DNA from 4 places in the Desulforegula conservatrix Mb1Pa genome. Region 2 is predicted to be linked to each of the others. Evidence: predicted binding sites of a transcription regulator. Region 2 holds the regulator's gene; each other region holds the start of a gene.

Region 1 (3,905 bases), on a different contig from region 2:
ATACGAATGGCCGTAATGGACGGGATAACGGCTTTACACAAAATAAAATCCCACGATCCGTCCATACCGATTATCATAATGACTGCATATTCTTCTGTCGCATCTGCTGTAGAGGCCCTCAAATCAGGGGCATATGATTATCTCACAAAGCCGCTTGATTTTGACGAGCTTAAAATTACTCTTGAAAGAGCATCTGATCACGCAAGACTTAAAGCTGAAAATCTGGCTTTAAAAAGTCAGATCAGAACACAAGCAGGCTCAAGGCAAATCATCGGCAACAGTGTGGCCATGAGAAATCTGAAAGCGACACTTTCAATGGTCGCCCCATCAGAGGCAACTGTTCTTATCACAGGCGAAAGCGGAACCGGAAAGGAGATGGTAGCAAGACTGATTCATTTAAACAGCCTGAGGCATGACAGGCCATTCATAGCTGTTAACTGTGCCTCAATTAATGAAAATCTCCTTGAATCAGAGTTATTCGGCCATGAAAAAGGCGCTTTCACTGGAGCAATTTCGAAAAGAAACGGAATCTTCATGCAGGCAGACAAAGGGACTATTTTTTTAGATGAGATAGCCGAAATGACTCCGCATATGCAGGCGAAACTTTTAAGGGTAATCCAGGAAAGAGAAGTTCAGAGGGTCGGAGGCGAAGAATATATTAAAATTGATGTCAGGATAATAGCCGCAACCCACCAAGATCTTGTTAAAAGGGTAAAGGAAAATACTTTCAGGGAAGATCTTTTCTACAGGCTTAATGTGGTGAACATGAGAGTTCCGTCGTTAAGGGAAAAAACAGAAGATATTCCTTCGCTATGTCAGTATTTTATCGCAAGGCTTTCAGAAAAAAACCGCAAAAATATTATCGGGATTTCCCCGGATGCAATTAAAGCCCTTATATCCTATGATTGGCCCGGAAATGTCAGGGAACTTGAAAACATGCTCGAAAGGGCAGTAATACTCTCAATAGGTGAGTATGTAACTGAAAGTGAACTTCCGCCAAGTATTTCAAAAAAAAATGATGAAAATATTTTAGATAAATGCCTTTCCCTTGAAGACATAGAGAAAAAAGCTATAATGGTTGCCCTGGATGCGGCAGGATGGAACAAGAGTGAAGCAGCCAGGCAGTTAGGCATAAACAGAAAAACTCTTCATAAAAAACTTAAATCATATGGAATCGACTGAGATTCGAGCATTATCCAGCAATGCCTCCAGCTTGGTGGGGCTTTATGCCCCATATTTAAAAAATCAAAAAAGCTGACATGGGGCTTTATTACCCATTTAATAATACAATGAGTTTACTAAAATATGTTTAATGTCTAAAATCAGTATATTATAACCATGGCACAATAAATGCTATAATATCCACAACTGATACGTTCAACTTAAAATCAATGATTCAAAATATGAAAAAAGGAGCTCAACATGAAAAAAAATATCAAAATGATTGCAATGCTATTTGCCATGATTTCAGTGACAATGCTTTCTGCTGGTTCGGTCATGGCAGGTAAAGGCATGGGACATGGGAACATGGGCCAAGGCTGCCAGCAGGGTATGGGAAATGCTAATTGCCCTGGTTTCAATAATGTTAATCTCACAGCCGAACAAAAAGCAGGCCTTGAAGCTGAAAAAACGAGATTCTGGAATGAAACCAGCGAAATAAGAACCCAGATAGACCAGAAGGAAGCTGAAATGCAGGCAGAACTACAAAAGCCAGAAATAAACAGAGAAACTCTTCAAAGTATCCAGGCACAAATATCGAACCTCGAAGCTGATTTCAACAAGCTCAAGATAGACCATCTCATAAAGGTCCGTGAAATTTCTCCTGAATTGGCAAAACAGTGTGCCAATTTCGGAAAATGTGGCCGCATTGGCATGGCCGGATGCATGGGCAAGGGAGCCGGAATGGGCAGAGGGCCAATGGTTAACTGCCCTGCAGCTACTCAAACCCAGAATACTCCACAAAACTAATCTAATTAAGTGGGGCTTATTGCTATAAAAGCCCCACTTAACCAGCTCTCGAGAGAACTATATTTTAATAAGAACTGCAAATTCCATTTCAAAAAAAGAGAAAGATTCATAATGCTCAAAACATTATGAACATGGCTTCAGGCGGGTCGCTTAAAAAAAAGCTCCACAATAACTTTCATCATCTGAATATCCCAATAGCCCCAAATACATGTACAGCCTGGTTAAAATCACGAATTTTTCATAAAGGTCTATTAAAAATGATGGCCTCGCAAAAAGCCAAATAAAATCGCCGGCGTCATGCCTGACTTGACACGGCATCCGGTATGTTCAGATACTTATGGATTCAGCCCTAAGCCGGAATGACGGTAATCTGACTTTTTGCGGCCTTGTCAAAATATTTCAAATGGGTTTCCCATAAATCAGATCGGCAATACCAAAAATATTCTTTGAGTCAGATAAGAAACAAGTTGTGAGTTGGAAGTAAATAAGGATTGGTAGATATGCTGGAATAAAAAAAGGCGTCTCTTTTTACAAAGAGACGCCTTGGAATTTCTTTAGATAGAAATTATATCAGAGTAACATTTACTGCTGAAGGACCTTTCTGGCCCTGCTCAATGTCAAACTTTACTCTGTCGCCTTCGTTAAGGCTCTTGTAACCTGAAGCATTGATTCCTGAATGATGAACGAATACATCAACGCCATTTTCCTGCTCAATAAAACCATAACCCTTAGTATTATTAAATCACTTTACTCTTCCGTTTGCCATGGTGACACCTTTCTTTTAAATTTTTAATTTTTTGGTTCCAAAACAAAAGGTGCCACTGTGTATGGATCTTTTCTTTGGAGCGAATCTTTTTGACCGACCAAAACCACTTCTCAGTCGATTTCTATACTTAATACTTTTTTTAATAAAAAACAACTATTATTTTTTATAAAATCATTTTTTTATTGCACTTTATATAAACAAAAATCCTGATGCCAATTACCCTTTATTCTGCTTCTATCAATCCATCCAATTTGCCTATTCCTTCCCTTATTACTTCTATACCAGAGTCGGACATAGCGATTACTGTTGATGGACCGCCAGAAACATTACCACCATCTATCACAATATCTATTCTATTCTTAAAAAAAGAATCTATGGCAAATGGTGAATCAAGATATTCTCCTGAAGGAGTAGATGCTGTTGTGGAAATAATCGGATTCCCAAGAGCTGCAACAATGGCATTGCAGATGGTGTGATCAGGAACTCTTATACCAGCTTCCTTTCTTTTATTTAGCATCATCTTGGGAACGAGTCTCGTTCCTTCGAGAATAAATGTATAAGGACCCGGAACAAGGCGCTTTATAATTCTGTATGACTGATTGGAAACCTTGGCATATTCGCTTATATTTTTCAAATCAGCGCAAAGAAAACTGAACGGCTGCTTCTTATCTCTTTGCTTTAGTTGATAGATCTTTTCAATGGCTTTCTTATTCATAATGTCGCAACCAATTGCATAATAAGTGTCTGTAGGGAAAGCGATAACGCCTCCGCTCCTCAAGACCTCCACAACTCTTGATATCTTTCTTGCCTGGGGATTCATATTGTTAATTTCTTCGATCATAATAAAATAAAATCCCTAAATAAGGTCACTTGAAACAAATGCATATGCACTATGGTTATGTATGGACTCAAAATTTTCCGCACTAACAGAGAACCAGGTTATGTTTTTTTCATCAAGAAGCTCTGTAGCGATATCCCTGACGACGTCCTCAACAAATTTTGGGTTTGCATAAGCTTTTTCTGTCACATATTTTTCATCAGTCCTTTTGAGAACAGAATAAACCTCACATGATGAAGAATTTTCAACGATTGAAATCAAATCTTCTATCCAGAAAAACTTCTTTGACCTTACTTTAAGACAGACAAGCCCTCTCTGATTATGGGCCCCGAA
Region 2 (3,905 bases):
TGGATATCTCCCCCAGGACGCTTCAATTTTCAGAAAGCTGAGCGTCAAAAACAATATAATGCTCATCCTTGAGACCCTTCCGCTCACCAATGCAGAAATGGAAACAAGGGCCGAAGATCTCATGAATGAACTTGGAATAAGGCATCTTTCGGAAAGCAGGGCTTCGGTTCTTTCGGGCGGAGAAAGAAGAAGACTCGAGATCACGAGGGTGCTTGCGACAAATCCTGAGTTTGTGCTCTTTGATGAACCCTTTGCAGGGGTAGATCCGCTTGCTGTAATCGATATCAGACAGATTATATCCCATCTCACAGACAAGGGCATTGGAGTTCTGATATCAGATCATAATGTAAGGGAAACGCTCAGTGTATGTGACAATGCTTATATTATGAGTAATGGAAGAGTCATTGAGTCGGGTTCTCCCGAAAAAATAGCAACCAGCGAGATAGCCAAAAAGAACTATTTAGGCGACACGTTCAAACTATAAATTATGGCAATGGAATTAAGGCAACAATTAAAACTTGCACAGCAGCTTGTGATGACGCCACAGTTACAGATGGCCATCAAACTGCTTCAGCTTCCACAGCTTGAGCTGATTGACCATATCCGTCAGGAGCTTGAAGAAAATCCTACTTTGGAGGAATTGCAGGAGCCGTCCCTTGACATGAGCGGAGACGCAAGACTTGAACAGGCAGAAGAGCTTGCCAAGGCTTCCATGGACGCCCCCCTCGAAGAAGTAAAAATCGAGGAAAAACTCAAGGATGATTATACTGAATGGGAAGCATACTTTGACGATTATGGCGGATCCGGCAAGACAAGAAACGAAGGCGAGGAAAAAGAAGCTCCAAAATATGAATCTTTTATCGCAAAAAAGGACTCGTTAGAAGATCATCTGCTTTGGCAGCTGCTCATGTCTGCTCCTGATGAAATAGAAGAGAGGATAGGAAGCGCAATAATCGGCAGCCTGAACAAAGACGGCTATCTCGAGGCAAATATTGAAGAGATTTCAAAAATCGCCGGGGTGACCATTGAAGAAACTGAAATTGTTTTAAAAAAAATACAGGCATTCGACCCTGTGGGCGTAGCATCAAGGGATCTGACCGAATGCCTGATGACCCAGCTAAGACACCTGAATATTGAAGATGAGCTTGTGGAAGCCATCATCAAAGACCATCTCAAGAATCTCGAAAACAGAAATCTTAAAGCAATTGCAAAAGCACTCAAGGTAGAAATTGAAGAGGTGGTTGAGGCCATAAGCATCATTAAATCCCTGGAGCCCAAGCCTGGCAGAGGCTTCAATGATGAAGATCCAATCTACATTGTTCCGGACATCTATGTTTACAAGCATGATGATGATTTCATTATTATGATGAACGATGACGGCATGCCGAGACTGCACATCAATTCGTATTACAGACAGGCCGCCTCAAGGGGCGGAGATATGACAAGCAGCACCAAAGAATACCTCCAGGAAAAGATACGCTCGGCCGCCTGGCTCATCAAAAGCATCCAGCAACGCCAAAAAACCATTTACAGCGTAATGGAGAGCATAATCAAATTTCAGAGGGAATTTTTTGAAAAAGGGGTTGCATATCTGAAACCCATGGTGCTAAGGGATGTGGCTCTTGATATAAACATGCATGAGTCAACAATAAGCAGGGTGACATCAAACAAATATGCCAATACACCACAGGGCATATTTGAACTTAAGTATTTTTTCAACAGTTCCATAAACAGGGTGCATGGCGAGGCAATAGCTTCGGCTGCGGTACTTGAAAAAATAAAACAGATAATAGAAAGCGAGGACCCCAAGAATCCGTACAGCGACGACAGAATAGCTCAACTTCTAAAAACAGAGGCAAATGTGGACATAGCCCGTAGAACAGTAGCAAAATATCGGGAAATGATGAAAATCTTGCCTTCCAACAAACGCAAACAATACTAAGGAGGTAGATCATGCAGATATCCGTAACCTTCAAAAACTTCGACTCCTCCGAAGCTTTAAGGTCCTATGTACAAACCAGACTTGAAAAACTTGATAAACTTCTTGATGCGCCGGTAGAGGCGAATGTGGTTCTTTGCGTTGAAAAGATCAGGCACATTGCTGAAGTTACCCTGGTTGGTGACAAGCTTAGCCTTCATGCTACGGAAGAAAGTGAAAGCATGTATTCTTCAATCGACATGGCCGCAGACAAAATCAAGGCTCAGATCAAAAAGTCCAAGGAAAAAGTACGCGAAAGAAGGCCGGTTTCTAAAAATGGTATCAAGTCCGACAGTACAGAAGCTGGTATTGAGGACGAAGATATGGAATCAGAAAGCTAATCGGATTCATGTAAATAAGCCGATGGATGTATGAAGTGGTTAGCATTTTCAAACCACAGACAATCCACTGATGGTGGTCAAAAACTCTGAAAATGGCCGGGCAAATATTTATCAGCTATGTAAAGATTGCTTTAGCTTAAGCCCGGCCAGTACAGGTCGATAAAAAAATGAAAGTATTAGACGCCCTGCATCCGGATGCAATCCTGATTGATCTGCAGTCCAGAACCAAAAAAGAGGTGCTGGAAGAAATTTCAAAGCCTATAGCCCGAATTCTCAAGGTCAAACACGAAGACCTCGTAAAAGTCCTCATTGAACGGGAACAGATGGGGAGCACTGGAATAGGCAAAGGGATAGCCATACCGCATGGAAGGCTTTCAGGGATAAATGACCTCGTTATTGGTTTTGGCCTTAGTCGCAAGGGTGCTCAGTTCGATTCCTTGGACGGAAAACCCGCGCACATTTTTTTTGTGCTGATAACGCCTGAGCATGCAACAGGACTGTATCTTAAATTCCTTGCAAGAATATCGAGAATGCTCAAAAACGAGGCAGTAAAAGAAAAGCTTCTTCATGCAAGGGAACTGAATGATATCATTTCAGCCATAAGAGATGAGGATGAAGATTCATAGGCTAAAGGAACCAGAGAATGCCGATAAACAGAATCTGCATAATAACCGGACTTTCCGGTTCCGGGAAAAGTACAGCCCTTGATGCTTTTGAAGACTCCGGCTTCTACTGCGTAGACAACATGCCTGTGGATCTGCTGCCCAAATTTCTTGAACTTCCAATGGAAAGCAATACTGAAATCAATGGTTTTGCATTTGTAATGGATCTCAGGGAAAAAGGATTTCCTTCAAAATGCCAGTCAGTTTTCAACTATCTGAAAGAAAACGGACTCGATTTTGAAATAATTTTTCTTGAGGCAGATAAAAAAATACTTGTTCAGAGATTCAGTCAAACGAGACGGCACCATCCACTGACCCACGACTCAAGTCTTATGGATGGAATCACAGAGGAAAAAAGCAAACTCGAAAGTCTCAGAAATATTTCGGACAATGTGATTGACACCACAAACACAAATGTCCACGAGCTGAAAAGCATAGTAACAGCCATTGCCAGAAGGCATATAAAGACAGATCTGCTGCAGATAAGCATTCTTTCATTCGGCTTCAAATATGGCCTGCCACAGGGCATTGATTTGCTTATGGATGTAAGATTTCTGTCCAATCCTTATTTCGTCGCAGAGCTTAAGGATTTCAGCGGTAAGGATGAAGAGGTAAGAAATTTTGTACTTAATTCTCCCGAAACCCTGACTTTCATGAAAAAATATACTGACATGCTTGACTATTTGATCCCTTTGTATAAAAGAGAGGGGAAAGTCTATTTAACAATAGCAATAGGTTGTACTGGAGGCAGACACAGAAGCGTGGCGGTTGCAGATGAAATTGCCAAGCATATAAGAGAGTATTCGGCTCAAGTGTATGTCACCCACAGGGATCTGGACAGGGAAAAAAAACCCGGTTCATAAATGCCTGCAACGTCCAACTTCACCGGAACTGCGGGGAAGAACATGATCGGAATAGTAATAG
Region 3 (3,905 bases), on a different contig from region 2:
AAAGACCAACAAATGCTCCGGAAAACAAAAAATGGGACGCATTTACAGATGGAATATATCTTTGGGAAAAGCTCTGAGAATCAATCTTAACCGCATCTTTAGCCCAATAATCCATTCTTGGCAAAGGTGGTATGGGACCGATTAGACCAGTAAAATCAATTAAAGTAAGTCTGGAAAAGATATTATAAACAAGTCCGTAGGAGCTTGAAACTTCTGTATCAATGTTTTTTTCTTCAGACCCAGAAATTTTTTCCCATTCAAGGTTAACAACAGATTCATCTATAAATTCCTCAGGAAGTCTGTGGTAGGCAATCATCTTCTTTTTGTGAAAGATCAGATAAGGGGCAAGCGTATGTTTTTTTGCAATATAACATGATTTAGGCTTGCTCATGAATGCTGTGTCTGAGTCATAAAACACTGTGGCTGCATCGGCATCATATGCAGAAATAACTATATAAGCTTCGGGGTATGATTGAGAAAGCAGGAAGACAATTTCCTGGTTTGGTACTTTCTTGAGCATGAATGTTATGCCTGCGAAACGGTTTTTTTCGGGCAGATCAACTCTGGTGATACTTTTCTCTCCTATCGGTCGGATATTTGTTGTTGCACATCCGCACAATAAAAAGAATAAGGTCCTTATCATAATAGCCCTGATCGATTTAATGATATCTGTCATTGTCTTGCCCTCAAGTTTGATTACCGCAGAAAAACATTAATTAACATAAAATCTTTAATTCTCGAGATGTTTGAGAACTTCTGTAGCCTTTTATAGTTTTATCTATAGGCGATGCGAACTGCTGGGTGATTAACTGGGCGTAAAACAAAAAAACCGGCCCCTTTCGGAGCCGGTTTTCCAGTTTATTCTGCGTATGACAGATTAGATGTCATAGTACAGGAAGAATTCGTGCGGATGAGGACGGCTTCTGACAGCCGAAACTTCTTTTTCCATCTTGTAGGAAATCCAGGTGTCAATAACTTCTTTTGTGAAAACATCACCCTTGAGAAGGAATTCATGATCTGCCTTAAGAGCATTAAGAGCTTCCTCAAGATCGCCCGGAGCCGAAGGAATAAGCGCAAGCTCTTCTGGTGGAAGATCATAGATGTTCTTGTCCATTGGCTGACCAGGATCAATCTTGTTCTGGATACCGTCAAGCATGGCCATAAGGATCGCAGAGAATGCGAGATATCCGTTGCAAGAAGGGTCAGGAGTTCTGAACTCAAGACGTTTTGCCTTTGGAGAAGAGTTATACATTGGAATACGAATTGAAGCACTGCGGTTACGGCTTGAATAAGCAAGGTTGATTGGTGCTTCATAGCCAGGTACAAGGCGCTTGTAAGAGTTGGTGATAGGGTTGGTGAAAGCACAGATCGCTCTGGCGTGCTTAAGAATACCACCGATTGCGTAAAGACCCATTTCTGACATGCCTGCGTATTTGTCGCCGGCAAAGAGAGGCTTGCCGTCTTTCCAAATACTTGCATGAACGTGCATACCGCTGCCGTTATCGCCGAAAAGCGGCTTAGGCATGAAGGTTACGCTGTAACCGTGCTTGTATGCAACATTTTTGAGAACATATTTGTACCAGCAGAGCTGATCAGCCATTTCGAGAAGGGTGTTGAACTGCATGTCGATTTCGCACTGACCCGCAGTAGCAACTTCATGATGCTGGCATTCCATAACTATGCCGAGACTTTCGAGGGTCATCATCATTTCGTTACGGATATCCTGGAACTTGTCCGCAGGAGGAAGCGGGAAGTAGCCTTCTTTATGACGGATCTTGTATCCGAGGTTCGGATTTTCTTCTCTTCCGCTGTTCCAAGCCGCTTCACAAGAATCAAGCTGATAGAATGCAAAGTTAGGGCCTGAGTTGAAGCGAACGTCATCAAAAATGAAGAATTCCGGTTCTGGGCCAAAGAAAGAGGTGTCGCCGATGCCGGTGCTCTTGAGATAAGCTTCAGCCTTCATTGCAATGTAGCGTGGATCCTTGTTGTACTTTCCGCCGGTGATAGGATCTGCAACGTCAGCAAGAACTACAAGGGTTTTGTCTTTGAAGAATGGGTCGATCTTCGCGGTCTTTGCATCCGGAATGATTATCATGTCACTGGCTTCGATATTCTGCCATCCACGAATACTGGATCCGTCAAAACCACGACCTGCTTCAAAGAAATCTTCTGTAAGATCGCTGGCAGGAACAGTGAAATGCTGCCAGGTACCCATGAAGTCTGTAAAGCGGACATCAACTACCTTAACGTCATTGTCCTTAGCAAATTTGATTACTTCTTGTGGTGTCACGTGACTAACTCCTTTTTACTGGTTTTATTTCAAAAACCCTTCTGCCCGGAGCCCGGGTCCGGGCAGAAGGGCGTTACAAACAGATCTGTCTTCGATAGCTGTTTCTGGGCCAGGATTTATTCAGACTTCTTTCGATCATTCATAAGTATGAGCGGATACCTCTTCATGACCACTTCAGATAAACTGTTCTATAGTCCTGACTTTAGAAATTTTACAGTCAGTTAAAATTAAACTGCGCTTGTGCCTTTTTCTCCGGTACGGATACGAACCGCCTCTTCTACATTAAGTATGAAAATTTTTCCATCCCCAATCTGGCCTGTTCGTGCCGCATTGATAATTGCGTCCGCAACTTTTTCAGACTGTTCATCATCAACAACAAGCTCTATTTTGACCTTAGGGATAAAATCTACTACATACTCAGCACCACGGTAGATTTCCTTGTGTCCTTTCTGGCGTCCATAACCTTTTACTTCGGTAATGGTCATTCCCTGAACGCCTATCTTGTTGAGCGCTTCCTTTACGTCATCAAGCTTGAATGGCTTGATAATCGCTTCAATTTTTTTCATTTGTATTCTCCTTTCGTGGAAATCCGTTATCAACCTACAGACTCTGCCAAGTCATATTAAATGATATACCCGACTTCGCTGTGCTGGGATAAGTCCAGACCTTGAACCTCGTCTTCTTCGCTTACACGGAGTCCTGTTGTGACGCTTACAATTTTAAGCAGTATCCAGGACACTATCAGAGAAAAGGCAATAACCGCAACATTTGATATAAACTGGATCCACAGCTGCTCTGGATTTCCGTATAAAAGGCCATTTTTGCCGCCAACAGCCTCGACCGCAAAGATACCTGTCGCAAGAGATCCCCAGAATCCACCTACTCCATGAACCGCAACTACATCCAGAGCATCGTCGTATCCGAACTTGGTCTTAAGTCCTATTGCAAGGCAGCAAATTACACCTGCCACTATGCCTATTATGGCTGCACCCATGGGGTCGACAAAGCCGGCTCCGGGAGTTATGGCAACAAGGCCTGCAACCGCGCCTGAAGCTGCGCCGAGGGTGGTTGGCTTGCCATGCTTTAACCATTCAATGACTATCCACGAGAAGGCCGCGCATCCTGCCGCAAGATGTGTTGTCATGAGAGCCATGGAAGCCGCTCCGTTGGCAGCTAAGGCGCTTCCTGCGTTGAATCCGAACCAGCCAACCCAGAGAATTCCCGCACCAAGAACACTCATTCCTATATTATGTGGAATAATAGGTTCTGTTCCCCAGCCCTTGCGCTTTCCAATTACAATCGCCGACACAAGCGCCGCGCATGCAGAGTTGATATGGATTACTGTGCCACCCGCAAAGTCAAGAGCGCCCATTGCTCCGATCCAGCCTCCGCCCCATACCCAGTGGCATACGGGCAGGTAAACGAATGTCACCCAAAGTCCTGTAAAAAGCAGATATCCAGAAAATTTTATTCGCTCTGCAAATGCTCCTGTGATAAGAGCTGGAGTTATGATGGCGAACATGAGCTGAAACGCGCAAAACAGAATATGTGGGATAGTCTGTGTATCAACCATGGGAGCCGTCATACTCACTCCTTTAAGAAACAGGTAGTCAAG
Region 4 (3,905 bases), on a different contig from region 2:
GGAAATAATTGTCGCGCTTGATGAGCTTGCTACTCTTCTCGGAAGAACCCTCGCTTTCCTTGCGGAAAAGACCATTCAGAAAAATGAAATAGAAGCCCTTGCAAAACAGGAGGAGATGTACCATTCGGTTTTTGAAAATACGGGCACGGGAACAATCATAATTGACTATGACATGACCATACTTCACGCCAATGCCAAGCTTCTTGAGATGACAGGCTACACAAGGGAAGAGGTGGAAAACAATATGAAATGGTCGCAGTTCATTGCTCCCCAGGATAATGAAAGGATGCAGAAATACCATTTCGGAAGACGCAAAAAAGAATCCGGGATACCGACTGAATACGAATGCAGAATCATAGACAGAAGTGGAAGGCTTAGATATATCGACATGAAGGTTGGCATGATTCCGGGTTCACTGCAATCCATTGCCTCCTTCAATGACATAACCAAAAAGGTTTTGGCCGAAGAACAACTGAAAGAGAGCGAATCAAGGCTTTCGGCAATTATCGAGGCATTTGACGGACTGATTTATATTTCTGACCCTAACTACAACATTCTCTTCATGAACAAGACAGTCAGGGAAAGAGCTGGCATAGGGGCCGCAAACGCACCATGCTACAAGATTATTCACGGCCTTGATCAGCCTTGTGGTTGGTGCGGACAGACAAGGGTTCTCACAGGCGGAACTGTAAGAAGGGAAATAAAAAGTCCGCTTGATGACAAATGGTTTTCATTCACAAGAACTCCGGTAAGACAGATAGACGGGAAGGTCGAAAGAATCCAGACCATTCTTATAGACATCACTGAACGCAAACTCGCTGAAGAAGCTCTGGCAAAAAAGGCTGACGTGCTGAGTGATGAAAACAGAAGACTTAGATCATCAATCAAGGAACGTTATAAATTTGGAGAAATAATAGGCAAAAGTCCGGCAATGCAGTCTGTCTACGAACTTATCCTGAAGGCCGCCACATCCAACGCGCATGTCATAATTCAGGGTGAATCAGGAACCGGCAAGGAATTGGTCGCTAGGGCGATTCATCACATGAGCGACCGCAAAGGCCAGAGATTCGTTCCAGTCAATTGCGGAGCCATAAGCGAGAACATCATAGAAAGCGAATTCTTCGGTTATAAAAAAGGGGCCTTCACAGGCGCCAACAGGGACAAGCCCGGATATCTTGACATTGCTGACGGCGGAACTCTTTTTCTGGATGAAATAGGAGAAATAGGCCTGGGCATGCAGGTTAAGCTTTTGAGAGCCATCGAAGGTGGCGGATACACCCCAGTTGGTGACAATATGGTAAAACACCCAAACCTAAGAATTGTTGCCGCCACAAACAGAAATCTCAAGGATCTTGTCAAGCAGGGCGAAATGCGGCAGGACTTTTTTTACAGGGTTCACGTAATACCCATTCATCTTCCTTCTTTAAGGGAAAGAAAGGAAGACCTTCCTCTTCTTATCGAACATTTCATATCCCGTTTCGAGGGCAGCCAAAACCCTCCTCATATTACAGGAAATATTCTTGAAACATTCATGCGTTATCCCTGGCCCGGCAATGTGAGGGAACTTGAAAACGTGATCAAAAGGTATGCCACCATTGGCAATCTTGATTTTTTCCAGTCCTTGCTTTCAGAACCAGAGGCACAGCTTCTGACCAAGCAATCCGCAATCCCCGAAATTCCGAAGGGCCTGCACCTTGAAGAAGCCATGGCTTTTGCCGAAAAAGAAATTATCAGACAGACACTTGAGGGTTGCAGATGGCATAAAGGCAAGGCTTCGGAGATTTTGGGCATCCACAGGAAGACCCTTTTTACCAAAATGAGGAAGCTTGGTATTAAATAGGGCAATATTGTGGCCAAAAAACCACATCAACTACAGATATTTGAAATAACAGCTATTTCATAAACAAGCATTTCACCATGTGGTCAAAAAGCCACAACACCCAATCCATCTATTTTTACACAACATCAACATAAATATCTTATAAAATCAATATATTACCATATGACAACCATGTTTGGCACGCGTATTGCTGTTTATATAAGCAACAAAGGATTTCACAGACAAACAAACAGGAGGTCATCATGGACTACGCAAGAACATATACTTCAAAAAAACTTTCCGCAGAAGCTGCCGTTGAATTAGTTAGCTCAGGTGACTGGATAGACTACGGCGCATTTTTATGCGCGCCAAAAGTGCTTGACGCGGCTCTTGCAAAAAGGATTGATTCCCTCACAGACGTGAAAATCAGAACCCTCGCGTTCCCTGGAACATCAGCAGTTGCGGCGGCAAGCCAGGGTAGCGACAAAATCATCTATAACAGCTGGCACTTCAGCGGCGCAGAAAGAAAACTCCACGACAGCGGCTCATGCCATTTCATTCCGTTTGTATACCATGAAGGCCCAAGCCATTACAGAAGAAACATCAATGTCGACGTATGCATGCTCAGAACAGGGCCAATGGACAAATTCGGATATTTCAACTACGGAGCAGCCAATTCATGCTCACGTTCAGCCATTGAAAACGCGAAACTGGTAATCATTGAAGTCAGCGAAACCATGCCACGCTGCCTCGGCGGCTATCACGAATCTGTTCATATTTCTGAAATTGACTATGTGGTTGAAACAGACAACGCTCCGGCTTTTGCACTTCCAAACCCTGTTATATCAGACACTGACAAAAAAATAGCTGAGCTAATAGTTAATGAAATCAAAGATGGCGCCTGCATTCAGCTTGGAATCGGCGGCATGCCCAATGCAGTTGGAAAGCTCATAGCCGAATCAGACCTTAAAAATCTCGGCGTGCATACAGAAATGCTTGCTGACGCATATCTTGATATGTACAAGTCCGGAAAAATCACCAATCTCAACAAGCTCACAGATCCTGGTAAAATGGTTTACACCTTTGCACTCGGAAGTTCAGAGCTTTATGAGTTTCTTGATGACAATCCATGCTGCGCGAGCTATCCGGTTGACTACACAAACAACCTACAGCGAATCTCGTCCAATCCCGGCGTGATTTCCATAAACAACGCCCTCGAGCTGGATCTTTTCGGCCAGGTCTCTTCTGAATCATCAGGAAACAGACACATCACAGGCACAGGCGGACAGTTTGACTTCGCTTACGGCGCTTACCATTCACTTGGCGGAAAATCATTCATATGCCTTACAGCAACCACAAAAGGCAAGGATGGAAAGCTCAAATCAAGAATAAGACCTGCTTTTGAAACAGGCACAATTGTCACCCTGCCAAGAACCATAACAAACTATGTTGTCACCGAGTTCGGAATAATCAATCTCAAGGGCAAGTCAACCTGGGAAAGAGCCGAAGCACTCATAAGCATAGCTCATCCTGATTTCAGGGATGAACTCGTCAGAGATGCCGAAAGAATGGGCATATGGACAAAATCAAATAAAATCGATGCACGCTACCTTGCAGCATCATAATCCCGGATCGCATTCAGACAATTAAGCAAACCCTGAATGCAAAACGGAATATCAGAAGGCCTAACGGGCATACCTGCACAAACCCCGCATTATCCTGGCCGGCAGCAAGTGGCTGCTGCCGACCAGGAGTCCAGGGTCTGAGAATGGAAAAGCCCTATAAATAATTCTTAATAAAATTTCAAAAGCAAGATCTCTGCACTCCTCAAACAAGAACCAGGAAGGCAGACGGCGGCAAAGGCCTAAAGGGCGATACCTGCAAAATCCCCTCAAATCCTGACCGGCAGCAAGTGGCTGCAGCCGGTCAGGAGTCGGGCACCAGCAGACTCAGCCCTTAAAACAACAAATAACAATGAACAGCGTTTAACCGAAGCAGCCCAAATCAAAGACACGAACCAAAGAAAGGAATTAAACAAAAATGGCTCAGCTAATAGCAGACAAAAGAGATGTGGAATTTGTACTTC

What was found. The regulator sigma-54, encoded in region 2, starts transcription at its own class of promoters, with help from an activator protein. The targets are predictions, from matches to a motif close to TNTGGCACANTTTCTGCTNT.
Region 1: a site for sigma-54 is predicted at 1,338-1,357, ahead of K245_RS0112275 (Spy/CpxP family protein refolding chaperone). Genes of this name have one in related genera too.
Region 3: a site for sigma-54 is predicted at 2,385-2,404, ahead of glnA (type I glutamate--ammonia ligase). Genes of this name have one in related genera too.
Region 4: a site for sigma-54 is predicted at 2,015-2,034, ahead of K245_RS0108420 (acetyl-CoA hydrolase/transferase family protein). Genes of this name have one in related genera too.

What each region holds. Positions count from the first base shown of each region.
Region 1 is NZ_AUEY01000032.1:24,123-28,027, reverse strand. Features, by position in the region: gene K245_RS0112280 (sigma-54-dependent transcriptional regulator) at 1-1,182, shown strand, start outside; gene K245_RS0112275 (Spy/CpxP family protein refolding chaperone) at 1,423-1,968, shown strand; partial or broken gene K245_RS27275 (cold-shock protein) at 2,534-2,734, opposite strand; gene K245_RS0112270 (L-threonylcarbamoyladenylate synthase) at 2,958-3,575, opposite strand; gene folE2 (GTP cyclohydrolase FolE2) at 3,591-3,905, opposite strand, start outside.
Region 2 is NZ_AUEY01000013.1:9,766-13,670, forward strand. Features, by position in the region: gene lptB (LPS export ABC transporter ATP-binding protein) at 1-484, shown strand, start outside; gene rpoN (RNA polymerase factor sigma-54) at 494-1,942, shown strand; gene hpf (ribosome hibernation-promoting factor, HPF/YfiA family) at 1,954-2,319, shown strand; gene K245_RS0106985 (PTS sugar transporter subunit IIA) at 2,487-2,945, shown strand; gene rapZ (RNase adapter RapZ) at 2,963-3,844, shown strand; gene K245_RS0106995 (PTS sugar transporter subunit IIA) at 3,887-3,905, shown strand, end outside.
Region 3 is NZ_AUEY01000011.1:41,800-45,704, forward strand. Features, by position in the region: gene K245_RS0106420 (hypothetical protein) at 1-676, opposite strand, end outside; gene glnA (type I glutamate--ammonia ligase) at 878-2,290, opposite strand; gene K245_RS0106430 (P-II family nitrogen regulator) at 2,518-2,856, opposite strand; gene K245_RS0106435 (ammonium transporter) at 2,913-3,905, opposite strand, start outside.
Region 4 is NZ_AUEY01000017.1:2,304-6,208, forward strand. Features, by position in the region: gene K245_RS26490 (sigma-54-dependent Fis family transcriptional regulator) at 1-1,840, shown strand, start outside; gene K245_RS0108420 (acetyl-CoA hydrolase/transferase family protein) at 2,083-3,444, shown strand; gene K245_RS0108425 (acyl-CoA dehydrogenase) at 3,860-3,905, shown strand, end outside.